Linked DNA regions of Herbiconiux aconitum. The protein of the gene in region 1 interacts with the protein of each later gene in a pairwise test. Links are inferred from orthologs where the notes say so. Each region holds a gene or a part of one and is shown on either strand. Other genes may lie near its edges.

Region 1 (8,246 bases):
GAGATGTTCGACGCCGCAGGCCGTCATCTGCTCGCCCAGTCGGCGTGTTGATGCGGCCGCCTCGCGCGGTGATTCGGTGGCGGCATGAAGGTGTGAGGCGTGCGCGAATGCTTCGGCGGCGATCATGTGCACTTCGATCGAGGCCGCGGCTTCGCCGATCTGGTCGAGCTCGTCGGCGAGGAGTCGGGTATCGGGCAGGTCGCCGGGAGACAGGGCTTCCAGGTGGGCGAGGGCTCGGGTGTAGCGAACGATCAGCCCGGCGTACTCGCCTTCCACGACGTCGGCAAGAGCATCCATACGAGTCGAAGCGGTCGCCGCCGATCGCACCCGCGCGGCATCGCCAAGTGCATGCAGGCTCGCCAAATAGAAGCCTTGGGCACCGAAAGTGTCTGCTGATTGAAGGAAGGCGGCAGCTGCTTGGGCGTGATGCCCGGCCGCGGCGGCGACCCACCCTTCCGCGTGCAGGAGTTTCCCGAAGCCCTGCCCGGGTGGCGGGGCGGGGGTGCCCTTCAGCACGTCGGCGGCGGCCGATGCGTCGCCTGCGAACGCGAGCGCTATAGCAAGATCGCTGCGTGCCGTGCGCCAGGTGCCGCCCGACAGGCCAAGATGCTCCATCATCTCGACGGCCAGCTGGAGCTCGTTGACGGCTTCGGGCGCACGCCCAGCGAAGATGAGCAATGTGCCCAGCGCCCACCTGCAGAGCGCCTGGGCTGCCGGTCGGCCGTACGCCGTGGCGGCATCACGGAACTGCTCGACCACGGCGACCGACTCCGAGATACGGCCGCGGAAGACGTTCACGTTGGCGCGGAGCACGTGGACGGAGGAGGTGTCTGCCCCGGTCGTGCTCAAGGCCGCTTCCGCGGCATCGAGTGACCTGCTCGCCACGCTGAGGCGGCCGGTGAGGAATGCGGCGGTAGCCACCACCAGTTGTGCCTGGCCCAGGGTCTCGCCGGTGAACTCTGCGAGAGCGGGTTCGACCAGGTGGGCGGCGCCGATGGTATCTCCCAGGGTGAAGAGCATGAAGCCTTTGAGGGCGTCGAGCCGGGGGCTCGGCACACCGAGGAGAGTGCCGGCGCTGAGTTCCAGGTCGGTCAAGATCTCCGGATCGGATGCGCGGTGAAGAACCTGCTGCGTCATGGCCCTCAGAGCTTCGCTGAACTGCTCGTCTCCCTCGGCTTCGGCGACCAGTCGGCGCAGTCTGTCCAGTGCGTCATCGGCTCGGCCGTTCTGGGCTTCGATAGCAGCCAAGGTCATGCCCGCCTCGAAGCCACCGTTCTGCTCGACGGCCGCGCTGGCCAATCGAAGCGAGAGAAGCGCGTCGGGGTAGCGCAATGACGTCGTCGCCGCCCTGGTCAGGGTTTCCGGCTCGATCGTGAGGCCCAGTGCGAGACTGTGCCGCGCGTAAGCGACGAGCTCGCCGGCACTCAGCTCCGCCGGCGCCACTCGACCGAGAACAGCTGTAGCCGCCGACGTCAACCGGCGCCGACGCAGCGCGGCGACGGTCTGCTGCAGGAGGAGCTCGACGAGACCGTCACGGAACCGCAACCGGGGCCCGCTCGCCTCCTCGAGGATCTCGAACACACCCGCCTCTTCGAACCGCTCGAGTTCCGCGACCGCGTCTCCTTCCAGCTGGAGTTCTGTTACGAGCTCGATCGCGGACTTCCAGGACAGCTCCGGAGTCAACGCGACGGTGTCAAGCAGCGTCGCCGCGAGCATCGAGCCTTCGGCCGCCCCGGCATGAGTCTGCAGCAGATGCCGCACCATCTCACTCGGCTGCGGCGGGGCGACCAGCCCCCAAACACCGTTGCGTTTGGCGAGTGCCCCGGTGGATTGCGCCTCCACCAGGGCGAGGCGGAGCGCGGCGAGATCGGAGCCCCTTCGAGCGGGGATGAAGGTGCTTGCTGCGGCGGGATCGAGACGGCCGCCGAGAATGGTCTGAGCCACGCCGAGAAGTGCTTGTGGAGGGATGGGCCGTAGCTCGATTCGCACGAACGAGCCGGCCTGCCACAGCTGGACGATCGCCTCCGGGAGCGGCCGATGATAGGCCGATGTCACCACCGGCAGGATCTCGCCCGACGTGACGGCTTTGCTGAAGCGCTGCGCGCCCTCGTCGTCGAAAGCGAGTGGGCGATCTGCTACCCACAGCCGCGCTCGGGTGCTTTCGTCGAGTTGCATGATGAGGGCCGTGACGAAGGTGGTGCGGCCCGAGCCAGGCGGGCCTTCGAGGAGCACTCCGGTTCCCGAATGGAGAGCAGCACGCGCGGCCTGGAACTCCGCCGCGCGAAAATCGTCGGAGAAAGGTCGCTGATCGCTGATCGTGTGCCCCATGGTTCACCCCTCGGTTTGGGTGATGCCAGTGTGGTGCCAAAGCACGCCCGTGCACCAGATCCCGAGACGTGAGTCGGCGCCAGCTCCGTATTGAGTAGTGACTACTCATGGTTGGTGGGTGTACAAAGAGTCACCCGGCGCGGTCGTGTCAGCGTTCGGATCACCGTTGGGGGACGGGATGGACCAGGCAACGACTCACTCAGAGCGAGACAGCTCCACGGTCACCGAGACGTCGTTGCTGAGATCTCCGCAGCGCCCCCCTCGCGGGTACGTACCCACGCTCGCGCTCTCGCAGTTCGGCATGTACCTCGCGCTCATCGCGCCGACCATCGGTGGACTGTCGGTGAAGATCCAAGGGCTCGTGGGGCTCGAAGCAGCTCCCGGTCAGCTCGGTTTCGTCACCGGCATCGGGGCGCTGTTTGCTTTGGTGGTGCAGCCTCTCGCTGGGCGGCTGTCGGACCGCACAACGTCACGATTCGGTATGCGCCGCCCTTGGATCGCCGTCGGAGTCATCGGCATGGCACTCGCTCTCGTCGGCTGTGCCCTCGCTTCGAGCATCCCGTTGCTGCTGGTCGCCTGGTGCGCAGCTCAGTTGTTCGCGAACTTCGCCTTCGCAGCACAATCGGCCTCGATCGCCGATCAGGTTCCTGAACCCAAGCGAGGCGGAGTGTCGGGCATCATCGGCGCAGCCACCCCCCTCGGTGTCCTCGTGGGCGCCGTGCTCCTGGCGCTGCTGCCGAACGACGTCTTGCGCTTCACCGTCCCGGCCGTCATTGCGTTGATCGTCGGACTCCTCTTCGCCTTGGCCCTGAAGGATCGTGTGCGCGCGACCAAGCCTGCGGAGCCACTCAGCGTGCGGCAACTGCTGAGCTCGTTCGTCTTCGACCCTCGAAAGAATCCCGACTTCGGCTGGGCGTGGCTGAGCAAGCTCCTCATCCTTCTCGGTTACATGAGCATCTCGACCTACCTCACGCTCTATCTCGCATCCGCCTACGGCATGGAGATCGATGAGCAGCTCGCGTTCAACTCCCTCGCCAACGTCGTCGGTGTGAGCGCGCTGATCGTGTTCAGCGTGCTCGGCGGATTCCTCTCCGACCGGGTCGGACGCCGCAAGCCGTTCGTGGTCGCGTCGGGGCTGGTCATCGCAGTGGGCGTTGCGCTGATCGCCGGGTCGCCCGCGTTCGGCGCAGCCGGCCTCGGAACCATCCTGATCGGGGAGGCCATCCTGGGCGCCGGTGCCGGTTGCTTCTTCGCCGTCGACCAAGCCCTCTGCATTGCACTCCTTCCCGACCCGGAGCACACCGCCAAAGATCTCGGGGTTCTGAACATCGCCAACACCCTGCCCAGTTCGATCGCTCCGCTCCTCGGCGGCGTGCTCGTCATCCCGCTCGGAAACGCCCTCTTCGCCGGCGGCGGTTACACCCTCTGGTTCGCCGTTGCCACCATCATCGCGATCGTCGGCGCATTCCTGGTCTTGAGAATCCGAGGAGTTCGCTGAGCCTCGCTGCGATTCGGGAGGAGCTGCGTCTCACGAAGCCCGCACAGGGGGGTCGTCGCGCGCTGCTCCTCCCGAAACGGCGAGACAGAGCCGGACACGGCTCGAGACGCAGGACAACGGCCCCGCGTCTCGAGCTCAGCCCTTCAGCGCATCGCGGAGCTTCACCCGCGCGCCCGTACGGAGCAGCGAGTTCGCGTAGATGCGCGAACCGATCGCGATCACGATCACCGTGGTCAGGGCCAGGATCCCGAGCGACAGGAGCGGCTCCCACCACTGCGCGTCTCCCAGGAACAGTCTCAGCGGCATCCCGACCGGCGCCGAGAACGGCACGTACGACATGATCGCCATCACGGTCTCGTTCGAATTGAAGAAGATCACGAGGAAATAGGGGATCATCACGAGCATCGTGACGGGCGAGGTGACCGAACCCACGTCTTCCTGCCGCGACACCAGCGCAGCCGTGGCCGCGTAGAGCGCGGCCAGAAGCACGAAGCCGAACACGAAGAACACGATGAACCAGGCGATCGCGGGGCTCAGGGCGCCGAGCAGCGCCGACTGCCCCGTTATGGTGAGGCCGAGTGCCGAGATCACGGCGATCACAGCGATCTGCCCGAACGCCAGGATGCTGTTGCCGAGCACTTTGCCCGCCATCAGCTCGCGCGCGGTGATGGTGGAGAGCAGGATCTCCACCACGCGGGTCTGCTTCTCCTCCACCACGCTCTGCGCGATCGTGGCGCCGAAGGTGATGGCCGACATGAAGAACACGATGCCGAAGGCGATGCCGATGATGTAGGAGAGGAAGCCGTCGTCGGACGCATCCGGGTCGAGCAGCTGCACCTCGGGCGTGACGCTGAGCAAGGAGACGACGGATGCGGGCGCCTCGCTGAGCGCGACCACCTGGTAGTCGAGTGCGGGCTGGCCGGGTGGGGTGGAGGCATCCGTTGCTCCGTCGGCGCGCGGCACGATCGCGGCGTCGACCGTGCCGTCGCGCACCAGCTGCTCGGCCGCGTCGACGGATTCGGCCGACGACACGTCGAGCCCTTTCACACCGTCGACCACGGCCGAGGTGGCCGGCACCACCGCGACCTTCGGCGCCGAACTCGTGGCGCTGAGCAGGCCGCCGACGATGATCGACGCGAGGATCGCGAGCATCAGGATGCCCGTGGAGATCAGGAAGGCCTTGCTGCGCAGGCGCATGGTGATCTCTCGCCGCGCGACGAGCCAGGTGCTGCGGGCGGCGCTCTGCGGGAGGGCTCCGGTGGGACGGCGGCGCGCGGGGCGGCCGGCCGGTGCCGGTTGGGCCGGCGTGGTCTGGGTCTGTGTGCTCATTTCACGACCTCCGTGAAGATCTGGGAGAGGGTGGGGTGAACGGGGGCGAAGCGGGAGACGGGCCCGGTTTCGAGGGCGCGGCGCAGCACCGACTGCGCCGCATCCAGCCCCCCGTCGCCGCGCTCGACTTCGAAGAGGGCGTAGGCGCCGTCGAGGTCGACCACATCGACGCCCGGCATCTCGCGCACCCAGCCGGCGTCGCCGGAGCCGCTCACCTCGATCTCGAATCGTGGTTCGGAATGTGTCGAACGCAGATCTTCGCGGGACCCGCTGGCCCGGATGCTGCCGTCGGCGATCACCACGAGGTCGTCGCAGATGCGTTCGACGATGTCGAGCTGGTGCGAGGAGAAGAGCACGGGTGCGCCGCCGGCCGCGTGCTCCGCGAGCACCGCCTGCACGGTCTGCACGGCCATCGGGTCCAGTCCCGAGAACGGCTCGTCGAGCACGAGCACGCTCGGATCGTGCACCAGGGCGGCGGCGATCTGCGCTCGCTGCTGGTTGCCGAGCGAAAGGCTCTCGACCGTGGCGTTGGCGCGCTCGCCGAGGCCGAGGCGGTCGAGCAGGTGGGTGGTGCTCTTCGTTGCGGCGGCGTCGGACATCCCGTGCAGCCGGCCGAGGTAGACGATCTGCTCGGCGACCTTCATCTTGGGGTAGAGGCCGCGTTCTTCGGGCATGTAGCCGAAGAGGGCGCGATCGGCGGGGGTGAGCCGGGTGCCGTCGAGGGTGACCGATCCGGAATCGCTCGAAAGCACCCCGAGGATGATGCGCATCGTCGTGGTCTTGCCGGCGCCGTTGCCTCCGACGAACCCCGTCATGCGGCCGTCGCCCACCGTGAAGCTCACGTCGTGCAGCACTTTCCGGGCCCCGAAGGAGCGGGAGACGGCTTCTACTTCGAGCATCGTGCCTGCCTTTCGTCGTGTCGTGACTCCACGCTAGGCGGGCTCCGGATGACGCACATCACCCGTGTGGCGGGCGTCGCCTCCGTCGCGCGGGGGAGATCGTGGTCGGCCCGACTCGGCTGACAATCCGCCCATTCGGCAGGAATCCACGCCGCCAGGGCATACCCTTCGGATACCGAGCCACAGTGGCTCCGATGGAGGAATCACCATGGGCGAGAAGTCCGCAAAAAAAGCTGTTGCCAAACCCGCCGCACGCTCACTCAAGGAGAAGCGCGCCGACAAGAAGGCCAAGAGCGACAAGTTCGATCACTCGGCCGACGCGGTCACCAACGTCAAGAAGAAGTAGCGCCTCACACCCGGCCGGGCACGGTGACGCCGTTCTCGTAGGCGAACACGACCGCCTGGATGCGGTCGCGGAGCCCGAGCTTCTGCAGGATCTTCGAGACGTGCGTCTTCACCGTGGCCTCGCCGAGGTAGAGCGCCGCGGCGATCTCGGCGTTGGATCGCCCGGCCGCGAGAAGCTCGAGCACTTCGCGTTCGCGCTCGGTGAGTTCGGCGAGCTGCGGGGCCGGGATGATCTCGGCTGGCCCATCCGAGAGGGCCTGCCCGCCTTGCCGCCCGCTTCGCCGCGCGCTGAACCGCTCGATCACCCGCCGGGTGACATCGGGTGACAGCAGCGCGTCACCACGCGCGATGATCTGCACCGCCGCCACGAGCTCTTCGGGCGAGGAGTTCTTGAGAACGAACCCGCTCGCCCCGGCCTCGAGGGCCTCGAAGAGGTAGTCGTCTCGGTCGAAGGTGGTGAGCACGAGGATGCCCGCGGTCGTTCCGGCCGCCACGAGTTCGCGGGTGGCGGCGAGTCCGTCGAGGCCAGGCATCTGCACGTCCATGCACACCACGTCGGGTGCGAGGGCCGTGACGAGGTCGACGGCTTCGCGGCCGTCGCGCGCCTCGCCCACCACCTCGATGCCGTCTTCGGACTCCAGGATGATCCGAAGCCCCACGCGCACGAGATCCTGATCGTCGGCGAGCACGACGCGGATGCCGTCGGTCGGCACGTCTGTCATCAGCTCGCCCCGCCCACTACGGCAGACATCGGCGGCGAGGGCGCTGCCGGCGACGGCGCCAGGGGCAACCGGGCGCGCACGAGGAAGCCGCCGCGTGGCTTCGGCCCGATCTCGATCTCGCCGCCGACCGCCGCGGCGCGCTCGCGCATGCCGATGTGCCCGAGGCCCATCGTGGGGCCGGCCGATTCGGGCGATCTCACCGGGGCGGCGGACGCTCCACCCACCCCGGAGTCTGACACCTCGATCTCCACCACCTCGTCGAGGTAGCGCAGTCGCACATCCGCGGTGGCGCGGGGCCCGCCGTGCTTACGCACGTTGGTGAGCGCTTCCTGCGCAATGCGGTAGACGTTCAGCCCCACGACCGCGGGGACGGCCTGGGGTTCGCCGATGGCCGAGTAGGTGACGGGCAGCCCGGATGCGCGGGCTTCGCCGACGAGTTCGTCGAGCTGGGCGATTCCGCGGGTGCTGGCCGAGCGGCTCGCGTCGTCGGCCGGGGTGAGAGGGTCGTCGCCTTGCCGCAGTGCCCCGAGCATCCGGTGCAGTTCGTCGACCGCTTCGCGCGCGTTCGACTCGATCACCGAGAGCGACTCCACCACGCGCGGATCGGTTTCGGCCGCGCCCTCCTTCTTCGCGAGAACGCGCCGGGCTGCGCCCGCCTGCACCCCCATGACGGAGACGTGGTGGGCGACGACGTCGTGCAGCTCGCGGGCGATGCGCACCCGTTCGAGCGTCACGGCTTGCCGGCTCGAGACCTCGCGTTCTCGTTCGAGTTCGTGCGTGCGCTGCTCGAGGGCTTCGCGCTGGCGAGCCGCCGTCCACGCCGAGTTGCCGAAGACGTAGGCGGCCCCGAAGTAGAGCAGGTTCGTGATGATCGAGATGAGTCCGATGGCGAGGAACTGCGAGGGGAAGCCCTCGTGCGAGACGTCGGGGGCGAGTTCGGGGTGGAGCGCCTGGAAGATCAGTGCGCCGACGAGCCAGAGCAGCATCCCGATGACGATGACGACGCGCACGACCTTCGCGAGCATCCGGTTGCGCCCCCAGGCGCCGACGGAATAGAGGGCGAGAAACAGGCAGATGTTGCTGAACAGCACCTCCCAGACCGACGCGTACTGCCCGATCACGAAG
Region 2 (9,032 bases), 370 kb from region 1 along the record:
CAGGGCGTCGGGGAACACGGCACCGGAGGCCACATAGGCAGTGTTGAGGCTCGGAGCGAATCCGTTCGCTGAGATGGACGCCGACACGGCGAATCGATCAGTGCCGGCGATTCGCGATACCCCCGCGCCGAACGCACTGAGTGCCGTCTCCACGCCGGCGCTGATGGTGTTGAGCCCGCCGAGCACGACGATCTTCGCGGGTTTGAGTCTCTTCAACTCGGTAGCGATCGCTTCCGGAACGGAATCCTTACCGACCAGCAAGACGGGGCCGCCCTGCGCGCCCGCGATGGCCGACCCCGAGAGCGCGTCACTGAACACAGCACCAGAAGCGACATACGCGACGGGCACCCCGGGCGGGAAGGTCTCCGCGGAAACCCGTGCCGACACGGCGAACCGATCCGCTCCACCGATTCGTTCCACCCGCGGCCCCTCCAACCCCTGGAGGTAGACCTGCGCAGGCTCGGTCTCCGTGCCGCCCAGCAGGTCACGCGACGCACTGAACGCGACGAGCCGCCCGTCGCCCGAGATGCTCGGATTACCGCCGCCCCCTGCGCTGCCTCGCAGCGGATCGGCCGCTGTGGCACTGACGAGACTCGTCACACCCAGCCGGACGTCGCGCCAGTACGCCTGCCCGCTACCCCCAACGTCAGCCCGGACCAGATCCCCGGCGTACGAGGCGAAAGCCACCCGCTGCCCGTCATCGGATATCGAGGCGGAGAACGACGGGCCGATCGCGGACGTGGCACCGGACTGGTTCACGCTCACCAGCTGAGATGCGAGCGCCGACGTGTCTCGCAGATAGACCTGCTCGTCGACGGTGCCCACGGCCTTCGGCGAGAGGTTCCCGGCCTTCGAGTCGTACGCAATGCGCCGACCATCCGCGGAGACCACCGGACGGCGCGAATCGCCGTTCCCACCGCCGCTACCGTCAGGTACAACGCTCACCAACCCCGTGCTGCCGGAGTCGATCGCATGCAGGAAGACTTGGTAGACCGTGCCTGAAACCGCGTTCGAACTGAGGTTCGTCGACTTCGATGCGAACGCCACCACCGTGCCGTCGCGCGACAACGATGGAGAATATGAATCACCGTTTCCGATCCGACCTGGTGAGGGCAGATTCGCGTCGCGCGTGCTGAGCAATCTGACGACTGTCATCACGCCGCTTTTCATCTCTGCCCCGAAGATCTGACTGACATCGAAAGACGTCCCCGGCAACAGATTCGTCGCGATCGAACCGAAAGCCAATCGCGATCCATCACCGGACAGCGACGGCTGGAACGAGTTGTAGACGCCCGCTGCCCTGCTGGTCGGGTTCCTACTGACCAGTTGCGTCGATCCAGTCGTCAGGTCTCGCAGGTAGATCTGGGTGTGACCATCGTAAGTAACTGACGTGTCCAGATCGCTTGCATCTGACGCGAACGCCACATATCGGCCGTCGTCGGAGATCGAAGGGTTGTAGGAGTTCGAGTTACCTCCGGCCTTTTCCACTGCATTGACACTTACGAGCACGGTCTGCCCACTCGTGACGTCTCGCACGTACACCTGAGACTTCGAGGGCGGCACGGGAAGGCTGGTGAGGTTGCGAGCCGCGGACGTGAAGGCCACGAATCGGCCATCAGGCGACACCGAAGTGTCGGTCGACCCGTCGTCTCCGACCCCTCCTGAAGTGCCGGCACTGATCAGCTGCGTCTCCCCCGGCGCCGGTGTCGCCCCACCCGCCGCCTGGGCAGCGGGCAAGCCGGCGAAGAGCGAGATCGCTACGCCCAGCGCCACAGCGGGCAGGATGCGTCGGCGGAGTGCAGCAGGCATGGGCGGGGTTCCTCACTCGAGCGATGAGCAACACACCGGGTGAGGGTTGCTCACTTCAAACGATGAGCATACCTCGCTTCACGCCAACTCAGCAAGTAGATCAGACCTGGTCGCGCCAGGAATGCTTGGGGGCGAACCAGAGCTGCTCCCGGGCCTTGTCGATCGAGAGGAGGGTCTCGGTGCCGTCGACCGAGCGCGTGAACGGCACCGTCGGGAAGTGCTCCGCCGCCAGAGCGGCCGACGGGGTCGACATCACCGTGTCGGCCGCGGCGATGACGAAAGCCTCGAAGCCGCGCAGAGTGCTCTCGAGCGACAGGCGCACCGCCTGCGCGCCGTCGCGGGCATCGATGTAGCCCCAGGCGTTCCAGGCGCGCGACAGCGGAGACTCCTCGAACGACGGGAAGGCGGCGTAGTCGGCCACGTCCATGACGTTGGAGAAACGCAGGCCGATGAGCTTCAGGTTCGGGTTCCAGCGCGTGAAGTGCCGGGCCATCTCCTCCTCCACAGCCTTGCCGAGGGAGTACGTCGACTGCGGGCGCACCGCATACGACTCGTCGACCGGGAACGAGGGCGGAGGCGTCTCGGTGAACGGCAGGCCCAGCACGGTCTCGCTCGAGGCCCAGACGATGTTGTCGATGCCGGCCGCCTGCGCCGCTGCGAAGATGTTGTAGGTGCTCGGCACGTTGTTGGCGAAGGTCGCCGAGTTGGTGAACATGCCCGGGGCCGGGATCGCTGCCAGGTGCACCACGGCGTCGACCTGGCTGTAGCGGTCGTCGACCGAGGTCAAGGCTTCGGCGACCTCGCCGTAGTTCGACAGGTCGACCCGCACGAACTTGGACCGCGCATCCGGTTCGGGCGACGGCGCCCGGTCTAGGTTCACCACCTCGTACCCGTTGTCGAGCAACTCCCGCACCACTGCTCTGCCGAGCTTTCCGCTTCCACCAGTGACGGCCACGTTCACCATGAGGGCTCCTCCGAGATCGAATCGATTGCGCTTCATAAAGTATCTCGCCTCACCGCCGCTAGGCTGACCGCATGGCCATCGTCGCATCCGTTCTCGTCGGCCTCGCGGCCTTGCTGCACGTCTACATCTGGTACATGGAGAGCGTGCGCTGGCGCACCCCCGTCATCTGGAAGCGCTTCGGCCTCGCCAGCCAGGCGGATGCCGACGCCACCGCGCCGCTCGCCTACAACCAGGGCTTCTACAACCTGTTCCTGGCAGTCGGTGCGGCCCTCGGCGTCATCCTCTACTGGACGGATGCCCGCGAGGCCGGCTTCGCTCTCGCCGTGTTCTCCGCGGGAAGCATGTTCGCGGCCTCCGTCGTGCTCCTCAGCACCGGTCGCGCCCGCCTCCAGGCGGCGGCAACCCAGGGCACCCTCCCCCTGCTGGGTGTGATCTTCTTCTTACTCGCCCTGGCGTTCTAGTTGCCCCTGCCGAAACGACGGAGGATTCACCGGCAAACGGGCTGACCCTCCGTCATTCCCGTTCCACCCCGCAAAAGTCCGTCGTTCCGACGAACAAAGACCCGGCACCGCACGCAACAGGCCCTTATCGACGACCCAAGGTGAGCGCGAGGCCGCGTCAGCGACCTCACGCGAACATGTCGCGGAGCGCCGGGCAAGGACCGGCGCGACCCGAGTAGGCCGCGCGAAGCACGGCCTACTCGGCAGCTAGCACAGTCAACGAAGCCGCCGCAACTTCCTGCGCCCGCGCCTCGCGCCGCTCCCGCCGCCGCTCCCGCGACCCCTCCACGAGGTTGTAGAGCACCGGCAGCACGATCAGGGTGAGCAGCGTCGACGACACCAGGCCGCCGATGACGATGATCGCGAGCGGCTGTGAGATGAACCCGCCGTGCCCGGTGAGTCCGACCGCCATCGGCAGCAACGCGAAGATCGTGGCCAGCGCGGTCATGAGGATGGGCCGCAGACGACGCGAAGCACCCTCCACGAGCGCCTCCCGCACGGGCAGACCTCGAGCCCGGTATTGGTTCACGAGGTCGACGAGCACGATCGCGTTCGTCACCACGATGCCGATGAGCATCAGCACTCCGATGATCGACGGAACGCCGAGAGGGATGCCCGAGATGACCTGCAGCGCGATGGCGCCGGTGGCCGCGAACGGGATGGAGACGAGCAGCAGGACGGGCTGCAGCAGGCTCTTGAAGGTGGCCACCATGACGACGTAGACGATCAGGATGGCGACCAGCAGCGCGATGCCGAGCTGCGAGAACGCATCCGACTGGTCGGTGACGACACCGCCGACGCTCGCGGTGGCGCCCGCCGGGAGCGAGACCGTGTCGAGCGCCTTCGTGACCTCGGCGCTGGCGGTGCCGAGGTCTTCGCTGTTGGGCGTGACCGACACGGTCGCGGTGCGCACGCCCTTGACGGTCGTGATGGTCGCCGGGCCGTCGACGATCGACACCGTCGCGAGCGAGTCGAGCCGCACCGGGCCGAGAGCGGTCGGGATCTGCAGAGCGGCCAGCTGGTCTTGAGTGGTGGGCGGGTCGTCGGCGACGATGAAGATCGTGTAGTTCTTGTCGTCGATCACGATCGAGCCGACGGTGGTGGGCTGCATGGTCTGCGAGACGATGCTGCCGACCGCCACCTCGTTGAGCCCGGCCAGGGCGGCCTTGTCGCGGTCGACCGCGACCTGGATGAAGGGCCTCGAGGCGCTGAGGTTCGACGACGCCTGCTTCACCTCGTCGAGCCCCTGCATGCTCGTCAGCACCGCAGCGGCCGCCGTGGCGAGATCGCTCTGGGTGGGCGCGGTGACGTCGATCGCGATGTCGGAGGTGCCGCCGAAGCCGCCACCCGACGAGACCGAGATCTCACCGGCATCCGGGATCTTCTCGAGGGTGGTGCGCACGGTGTCCTGCAAGGTGTCTTGATCGACGTCTTCGTCGGTGGTGATGTTGTAGGTGATGGCGCTGTCACCGCCGCCCACGAAGGCATCGCGCAGAGCGCTGCCCGAGGAGCCGATGGTGAGCTGCACGGTCTGAATGCCGTCGATGCCTTCGAGCGCGGTCTCGACCTGGGTGGCGGCGGCCGACTGGGCGTCGAGGCTCGAGCCGACCGGCACGGTCTGCGTGACGGTGAAGGTGTTCTGGCCGCTGGAGCCGAGGAAGTTCGTCTTCATCAGCAGCGTCAGGGGCACGGTGCCCACCAGCACGAGGATGGCGATGATGATGGTGACGACGGAGTGCTTCAACGTCCAGGAGATGATCGGCAGGTAGCGGCGCTGGAGGGCAGTGGGCGGCTCGTCTTCGATCTCGACGCGATGGTTGCGGGCGCGGCGGCTGGGCGCTTCGAGGGCCGAGCCGGGCTCGGCGACGGCCGCGTGCGCGTGCGCGTGCTCCTGGGAGCGGGCATCCGTCGATGTCGTCGCCGCGGCATCCGTGGCCGTAGCAGCGGCCTTCTTCGCCTTCGGGGGCCGCACGAACCAGTACGCGAGCACCGGCACGATGGTGAGAGCGACCAGCAGCGACGCGAGCAGCGCGATGGTGACAGTGAGCGCGAACGGCCGGAACAGCTCACCGGTGGTGTCTCCCACGAAGGCGAGCGGCAGGAAGACGGCCACCGTGGTGATGGTGGAGGCTGTGATGGCGCCGGCGACCTCGCGCACGGCGTCGACGATGAGCGAGGCCCGGGCGACGCCCGCCTCCTTCGGCGAGAGCTGCACGCCGGCGAGCGCCGACAGGTGTCTCTTGATGTTCTCGATCACGACGATGGAGTCGTCGACCACTCGCCCGATCGCGATGGTGAGCGCGCCGAGGGTGATGATGTTGAGGGTGTAGTTGGCGGTCTGCAAGCCGATGAAGGTGATGAGCACCGAGGTCGGGATGGAGATGGCGGTGACGATCGTCGATCGGATCGACAACAGGAACACGAAGACGACGAGCACCGCGAAGAACAGACCGAGCAGGCCCTCGGTGGCGAGCGATTCGATGGACTCCTGGATGAACGGGGCCTGGTCGAAGACGACGGTGAAGGTGGCCCCGGGGATGGCGCTCTCGAGCTGAGGCAGCAGATCGCGCACTCCCTGCGACACCTCGACGGTGTTCGCGGAGGGGAGTTTCGTGATCGACAGGGTGAGCGCATCCTTGCCGTTGACGCGCGAGATGGAGGTCACCGGGTCGTCGACGAGGGCGACGGATGCGACCTGTCCGATGGTCACAGGCGTGCCTTCCGCGGTGACCGCGGGAAGCGGAAGGGAGGCGATGTCGTCGGTGGAGGTGAGCTTCGATCCGGCCTGCACGGCGTAGCTCTGGCCGTCTTGCGTGAGGGTTCCGGCGGGAATCAGCTGGCCGTTCGCGGCGATCGCGTCAGTGATGTCCTTCGTGGTGACGCCTGCGATGGCGAGCGATGCGGGTGAGGGCGTGATGGTGACCCGTTGGCCGATGGCCCCGAGAACCTCGGCGGCGCGCACCCCGCTGAGCTCTTCGAGATCGGGCACGGCCGAGGTCTCGAGCTGCTGCGCGAGGGTCTTGGTGTCTTCGCCGGAGACGGCGATCGAGATGATCGGCAGGTCGTTGATGCTGCCGGAGAGCACCTGCGGATCGAGGTTCTCGGGCAGCGTCGACTTGATGCGGTTGACCGCCTGCTGGATCTTCTGCTCGGCGGTGGCGAGGTTCGTGCCGTAGGTGAAGGTGGCCGAGATGATGGAGAGGTTCGTGCTGCTCGTCGCACTCGTGGTCTCGATGCCTTCGACGCCCTGGATCGCGCTCTCGATCGGTGTCGAGACGTCGTCGTTCACCACCTCGGGGCTGGCCCCCGGGTAGGTGGTGAGCACGGCGAGCTGCGGGAACTCGATCGAGGGGATCAGCTCCTGCTTGAGGTTCGTGAGGGCGAGCCCACCGAACACGGCGACCACGATCGTGACGAGGGCGATCAGGGCCCGGTTCTTCATGCTGAGAACGGCAAGGAAATGCACGGGGAAGTCTCTCTATCCGAGCGAGTGCAGGGCGATACAGCTAGGCAGCTTAACTATCGCATCTTTCCGAGACGCGACATTTCCGTTACGGCGTTTTCAGAGCCATCCTCGTCGCTTGAAGATCTTGTAGAGCGCGAAGCCGAGCCCGAGCATCAGGGCCAGCGCGAAGGGGTAGCCGAGCACCCAGTGCAGTTCGGGCATGTACTCGAAGTTCATGCCGTAGATGGTGCCGACGAGCGTCGGGGTGAAGAGGATGGCGGCCCAGGAGGAGATCTTCTTGATCTCGTTGTTCTGGTCCTGGCCCACCAGGGTGGTGTGCACCATCAGCGCGTTCTGCAGCAGCTGGCGGAAGGAGTCGGCGCGCTCCACGATGCGCAGCACGTGATCGTGCACGTCACGCAGGTTGTCCCGAAGAGTCTCATCGGCGCCGCTCTCGGCGAGCGAGTCGCGCACGGACTCCAGCATGTCCGAGAGCGGATGCGTGGCCCGCTGGAACGCCAGCACCTCCCGCGAGAGCTGGTAGATGCGCCGTGAGACCTCCTGGTCGCCGTTGAACAGTTGGTCCTCGATCTCGTCGATGTCGTTCTCGAGACCGTTGATGACGGGCAGGTACTCGTCGACCACCTGGTCGAGCACGGCGTAGAGCACCGCGAGCGGCCCTTTCGCCAGCAGGTCGGGATCGCCTTCGAGCCGCTTGCGAACGAGGGCCAGGTCGGGTGACTCGGCATGCCGGACCGTGATGAGGTAGTCGGCGCCGAGGAAGATGTCGAGTTCGCCGAACTCCACCCGCTCGTCGGCGTCGAGGTAGCGGGCGGGACGAAGCGCGAGGAAGGTCGAGCCGCCGTACTTCTCGATCTTCGCGCGCTGATGCCCTTGCAAGGCGTCTTCCACGGCGAGCGGAGGCAGGGCGAACTCGTCGGCCACCGACTGCAGCTCTTCGGGGTTCGGGCGGTACATCCCGATCCAGGCGAAGCCGTTGCGCGCTCGCATCACCTCAAAGGTCTCGTCGAGGCTCGGCGGGTCGGCGGTGCGGCGGCCGGCCACGTACACGGCGTTGTCGACGATCATCGGCGTCCTCCCTCTTCGTGCACCGGCGTAGGGTCGGGCACGAAACGGTAGCCCATTCCGGCCTCCGTCAGGAAGTGCACGGGATGCGACGGTTCGGCCTCGAGCTTCTTGCGCAGCTGCCCGATGTAGAGCCGAAGGTACCCGGTCTCCTTCACGAGGTGGGTGCCCCAGACCTCGGTGAGCAGTTCCTGGTGGGTCACGAGACGACCGGGGTTGCGCACCAGCAGCTCGAGGATCTTCCACTCCGTCGGGGTCAGACGGATGGCGGTGCGGTCCCCGTGCCGCATCACCTGGTGGGCGGCGAGGTCCACGGTGATGCCGCTGAAGGTCACCGCCGGTTCGTCGCCCGTTGAGCCTGGGCCACTGCGTCGGGTGAGAGCCCGGATGCGCGCCAGCAGCTCGTCCATCGCGAACGGCTTCGTCACGTAGTCGTCGGCACCGGCGTCGAGCGCATCGACCTTGTCGGCCGAACCGGCGCGGCCCGACACCACGAGGATCGGCACGCTCGACCAGCCGCGCACGGCCTGGATCACCTCGAGGCCGTTGAGTCGCGGCATGCCGAGGTCGAGCATGATGAGGTCGACCGTGCCCTCGGTCGCGACGCGGATCGCGTCGGCGCCGTCGACGGCGGTGACGATGTCGTAGCCCTGCGAACCCAGAGTGATGCGGAGCGCCCGCAGGATCTGCGGATCGTCGTCGGCGATCAGGATCTTCATGCGCTGTCCTCGGTGTCGTCGGCATCGCCTCTCCCCGGCACCCGATCGCCCATCGCGGCCGTCGAGGCCGTCGAGGCCGTCGAGGCCGTCGACGTCGCCGGTGCCGGCGTGGCCGGAGCTGCGACCGGCAGCGTCACCACCATCGTGAGCCCACCGCCCGGCGTGTCCTCGGCGTCGAGCGTGCCGCCCATGCCCTCGACGAAGCCTTTCGACAGCGCGAGACCGAGCCCGAGGCCTGCGGCGTTGTCGGTGTCGCCGAGACGCTGGAACGGCAGGAACACCTCATCGCGCCGTTCGACAGGGATGCCGGGGCCGCGGTCGATCACGCGCAGCTGGACGGTGTCGGCGAAGGTGCTGGCCGACACCACCACCCGCTCCCCCTCCGGGCGGAAGCGCAGCGCGTTCGAGAGCAGGTTGACGAGCACGCGGTCAAGGAGCACGGGATCGGCCGGAAACACGGGCAGGCCGGAGGGGATGTCGAGGTCGACCTCGGCGGGGCCGATACCGAG

Evidence for each region.
Region 2: the proteins of N1027_RS04080 (region 1) and N1027_RS02475 interact in binary tests that used the Bacillus subtilis proteins (3 or more experiments, as listed by UniProt). The link is inferred for Herbiconiux aconitum from one-to-one orthologs.

Annotation. Positions count from the first base shown.
Region 1 is NZ_JANLCM010000001.1:904,630-912,875, reverse strand. The notes cover bases 3,059-6,058. They hold N1027_RS04080 (ABC transporter permease), read right to left. Parts: upstream 5,156-6,058; coding sequence 3,962-5,155; downstream 3,059-3,961. Other genes in these bases: N1027_RS04075 (ABC transporter ATP-binding protein), read right to left, coding at 5,152-6,054; N1027_RS04085 (MFS transporter), read left to right, coding at 3,059-3,826. Outside these bases: N1027_RS04090 (helix-turn-helix transcriptional regulator), read right to left, coding at 1-1,761; more of N1027_RS04085, read left to right, coding at 2,507-3,058; N1027_RS04070 (hypothetical protein), read left to right, coding at 6,263-6,400; N1027_RS04065 (response regulator), read right to left, coding at 6,405-7,121; N1027_RS04060 (sensor histidine kinase), read right to left, coding at 7,121-8,246.
Region 2 is NZ_JANLCM010000001.1:537,012-546,043, forward strand. The notes cover bases 3,270-7,055. They hold N1027_RS02475 (efflux RND transporter permease subunit), read right to left. Parts: upstream 6,740-7,055; coding sequence 3,470-6,739; downstream 3,270-3,469. Other genes in these bases: corA (magnesium/cobalt transporter CorA), read right to left, coding at 6,836-7,055. Outside these bases: N1027_RS02460 (cell wall-binding repeat-containing protein), read right to left, coding at 1-1,809; N1027_RS02465 (NAD-dependent epimerase/dehydratase family protein), read right to left, coding at 1,910-2,809; N1027_RS02470 (DUF1304 domain-containing protein), read left to right, coding at 2,845-3,234; more of corA, read right to left, coding at 7,056-7,807; N1027_RS02485 (response regulator), read right to left, coding at 7,804-8,523; N1027_RS02490 (DUF4118 domain-containing protein), read right to left, coding at 8,520-9,032. UniProt on the Bacillus subtilis protein: Required for self-resistance to surfactin, an antimicrobial lipopeptide surfactant produced by B.subtilis. Also required for swarming motility.